Regions from separate parts of the Bacillus sp. WC2507 genome, predicted to be linked through region 2. Evidence: riboswitches for the same ligand, from Rfam matches in the RefSeq annotation. Region 2 holds a riboswitch; the other holds the start of a gene.
The links. A riboswitch is a leader RNA that binds a small molecule or an ion and turns the genes downstream of it on or off. The one in region 2 is predicted to bind cyclic di-GMP.
Positions count from the first base shown of each region.

Region 1: linked by a shared signal. The riboswitch ahead of ACUN28_RS24020 (SpaA isopeptide-forming pilin-related protein) and the one ahead of ACUN28_RS27350 (methyl-accepting chemotaxis protein) in region 2 are both predicted to bind cyclic di-GMP.

Region 1 covers NZ_JBQXPN010000001.1:4,560,549-4,562,739, forward strand. Annotated here, with positions in the region: gene ACUN28_RS24020 (SpaA isopeptide-forming pilin-related protein) at 1-1,339, opposite strand, end outside; cyclic di-GMP riboswitch class I at 1,399-1,491, opposite strand; gene ACUN28_RS24025 (TetR/AcrR family transcriptional regulator) at 1,664-2,191, opposite strand, start outside.
Region 2 covers NZ_JBQXPN010000001.1:5,204,160-5,206,350, reverse strand. Annotated here, with positions in the region: gene ACUN28_RS27355 (anaerobic C4-dicarboxylate transporter family protein) at 1-554, opposite strand, end outside; cyclic di-GMP riboswitch class I at 838-922, shown strand; gene ACUN28_RS27350 (methyl-accepting chemotaxis protein) at 1,066-2,191, shown strand, end outside.

The DNA of each region.
Region 1 (2,191 bases), 640 kb from region 2:
AAGAAGATAAATCTGCATTGGCTTTAATTTTCGCCTTAATATTCAAGTTAATTACCTGGTCTTCATATGACTTATAGTCAAAATTCTCACCAAACGTAAATGTTACTTCACTTCTTTGTTTATCTATATTTAACGTTCCTTTAGAAGTAATATCTTGGCCATTTTGATCATACACTTTTGCCTCTAATACTTCTAAAACATCTTCTAAATCATCACTAATTACCATAGATGTGTATTTAGGAGGATCGTTTGGTATATGTATACCAACTTGGTATTGAATAGCTTGATCGATTTGTGTTAACTGCTGATTCTCTACAAGTTTACCATTCTCATCAACTATATTTTTTTCAATGCTAGGTGGATTATTGTCACCTGAACCTGTTCCTCCCCCACCACTTACGAATACTTCTCCAACTTTTTCTTCAGTTACAATATTTTTACCTTCTAATTTCACAGTATTTTTATGAGGCTTTGCAGCAGGATTAGTAACCTTTGTTTTATATCTTAAAATATAACCTTTTGAACTGTCTGGAAACTCAATTGTAAATCCAGTTTTCGTTGCATTAATTCTAATTTTAGATAAATCTGCTGGCTTAACATTTGTTGGTGCATAGCCATCTTCAAATACAGCCTCTTCTAATACTAAGCTATTTGTAATTAATTCATGTCCAGGTCCTAATGTGTCTGTTAATTTAAGATCTTGCATTTCTGTTCCAGTTGCATTTACATATACCGTCCAGTCTGCAATTGAAGGATCTTCCTGATTATAAGAACCCCATTTCATTAGATTATCTGTATTGGGCTGTGGCTTCGGTCTCTCTGTCGTATTATTTACACTTACTTCTTTATTTACGATTTGACCATCAACGTTAAATTCTAATGGGATTTTTTTAATACCATCATATGCTTCTAGACCAAAATAAAATTCTACGAATAAAGAACCTTTAATGTTATTCTTTCCTTCTACGTAATCACCCATAGTACATGTCAATAGACCCTTTTTCATCTCACATGTACCAACTGTTTTTCCTTCAGCATCTTTTAAAGGAAAACTCATATTCATAAGATCTTTTCTAAATTCTTTTGGCATATCAATTGTGAATTGATCACCACTTTTTATTTTTTCTTTAGCTGACCACTTCACTTCTACTTTCATGCCATCTGAGGCTTGATATGGTTCAGACGTTGTACCATCAGTACGGGAGATATTAATCTCGTCCACTGGATTTTTTATCACAGCGGCTTGAATAACTGGAGCCCACACATTTAGCACTGAAAATAATACTAGAAAAACTAATGAAACCATTGAAATATGCCTTTTAGTACTTTTCATTTGCATAATTCCCTCCTATTTTTTATATTTATATAACAAAAAAAGACCGTCCGGTTGCATCAAAAATGTGCAACCAGACGATCTTAGTAACCAATATGTATTACCGTAGACTCTAAGCTTTGCGGCCTATCCTTTCGAATAGTGTGCTAAAAATATTTTTTATTCTTTTTTTGTTTCATTTTCCTCTTAAACCAAATATTACTATACCGTCTGGACGGTTATAATTCAATACTCTATAAAATTGTTCTATTTTTCTAATAAAAAAAAATAATTCACCACTGCATTAAATAAGTAATGGTGAATTATTTTACATTATATAGTTTGTATATTCTATTTATATGAATTATAGATAAGAGCTTGAATTACTTTTTCTCTTAATTCGGGGCTTAATCTTCCAACCCCTAAATATTCCGAATACCATAATCCATCTGCTGCTAATCTAATAATTGTGGCACAAACTGAATCTATCTCATCATTTTCTATTTTATGTTGCAGTTGCTGAAATGATTGTTGTAACGGTTCAAGTAATTCAGGTTTTAGCATTAATGCTGCCATCATACTACTACCCAGCTCTTCTACTCTTCTCTCATTACTTAATCTTTCCTCTACAAAAGAACGTACCCACCTTCCTTTCTTCTCTAAGTCTTCCGCTACTTTATTGTGAATAGCGTCTTGATACTCCTCGGTCCCTTTCAGTATCATGCCCTCTATTAAAGCCTCCTTGTTTGAAAAGTGATACAACAATCCACCTTTACTTATCCCCGCCTCTTTTGCTACCGCTTCTAAGGTTAATTTAGCAACCCCTTTACATTGCACAATTTGAGAAGCAGCTTCTAAAATCTTTTGCCGTGTTATACT
Region 2 (2,191 bases):
AATGCAGCTACCATACAAGCGATGAAAGTAGAAGGGATACTTACTTTTAAAATATCTAATAAAGTGATTTTATAGTCAGCTAGCATTGCTAAAAGTGCAACTGTTGCAGCTGATATAGGACTAGCTGTAATTGATTGTTGGGAAGCGATTACGGCAATTGACATTGGTCGTTCCGGTCTAATACCAGATTCGCGAGAGACTTCTGCGATAACAGGAAGTACAGAATAAGCAACGTGACCAGTTCCTGCGCAGAGTGTAAATAAATAAGTAACAATTGGAGCAAAGAATGTAATGCGCTTTGGATTTTTTCGTAATGCTTTCTCAGCCAGATGAACAAGGTAGTCCATTCCTCCAGCGGCTTGCAGTGCACCGGCAGCTGTAATTACTGCTAAAATCATAAGCATTACATCAATAGGCGGAGCTGTAGGTTGTAAGTGGAAGACGAAAACAAGTATTGCCATACCAACGCCACCCATTACTCCTAGACCAACTCCGCCTAGGCGTGCGCCAATAAAAATGCAGAGTAGTAACGTAAGAAATTGTAGCCAAAACATGATAAACTACCTCCGAAATTCATTAGTTAAGATATATTCGAATAATTTAATTTAAATGAAAATTAAAATAAATACTCAAAACAATCCTTGTGTTATATACATTTTTTATTATATAACACAAGAAATGTAACATTCACGTAGTTTGTTAAATTATTTCGAAAAAATAATACATTAAAACTTTACATTTGCATCTCTAAATAGGTAGACATTTTAATTTTTATGTTGTAATCTTTTGTAGAGAATAATTTAATTCTCATAGAACTCCCATATCGTTCAACTCGTTCAGCGAGAAAGGCAAACTGATGGAAACATTAGGACGCAAAACTGCAGGAGCTAAGGCCGAAAGGCTACGCTAGCCAGTTACCGGACGGATAGGGTTGGTCTTGACCAATGCTCTTTTCATTGGTCTTTTTTTTATTTGTAAACAAATGAGAACTGTTATCAGTTGCTGGTAAGGTTTATATTTTAATAGTTTTCCTTTATATTAAGTTAATTAAGAAAGGTGATGTTGATGAAAAAATATTGGCACAAGCTATCATTTCTTCAAAAGAATGTATTGTTAACTGTGTTAGTTATTTTGACGCTTGTTGGTACTATGGGAGCGTTAAGTTTTAACATGTTTCAAAATAGCATGATGTCTATATTTGAAAGGCATTCTTTTGAAACAGGAGATACGGTATTACATAAATTAGACGAAGAAATAGTGAGAGATGTTACAAAAGATCCAGTGGCACAAAGAGAAAAGAGAGAGAAGTTAACAGAGAAATTAGATGAAGCAACGGAAGAGTTGAATAGTGTTGGACAAACCTATATTGTTGGAGCAAAAGAAAATGAAAAAGGTGAATTACTAATCGTTGATTTGTCTACAGGGTTAGCAAATGTTGTTGAAGTAAGGCCGGGAGAATATTATAAACAACCAGATCTTTGGATGAAAGCATATGATAAAGTAATGAGCACGAAAAAAGCAAATATGACAGAAGTATATGAAGACGCATTAGGAACGTGGGTAACGATATTAGAGCCAATTAAAGATGGAGAAGATAATATTGTGGCACTTGTTGCAGCTGATGTAGATGCCTCTATTGTTCCTAGTACAAAGGAAAAGTTCATTATACAAGGTTTAATGTTTATTTGCATTTCTGTTTTAATTGCAACTTTTATTCAATTCTTAATTGTACGTAACGCACTTGCTCCATTGCGAGATTTACGTGAAGGATTGCGCAAAGTCGGTGAAGGTGATTTAAGTATTAAATTAGAGGAAAGGCCAGATGATATAGGTATTATTAATGCGTATTTTAATAGTACCATCGAGAAGTTTAAAGGAATTATAGATAAAGTGAAGCAGACAGCAGAACAGGTTTCCTCATCTTCACAAGAATTGTCAGTGAGTACGAAAGAGAATAGCATGGCAGTCCAAGGAATCGTAAGTTCTATGGTTGAGTTAAGAGCTGGCGCTCAGTCACAAGAAACTTCAGGACCAAAGTATTTAGGTATTGTATATGAAATGGAAGATAAGATGGAAGAGATAAATAATGCTGCAAAACAAATGGCGAAAGAGTCTGAAGGTATGGAGCATCAATCGGTAAAAGGAAATGGTGTTATTGAACAGACGATTAATCAAATGAACATAATACAAA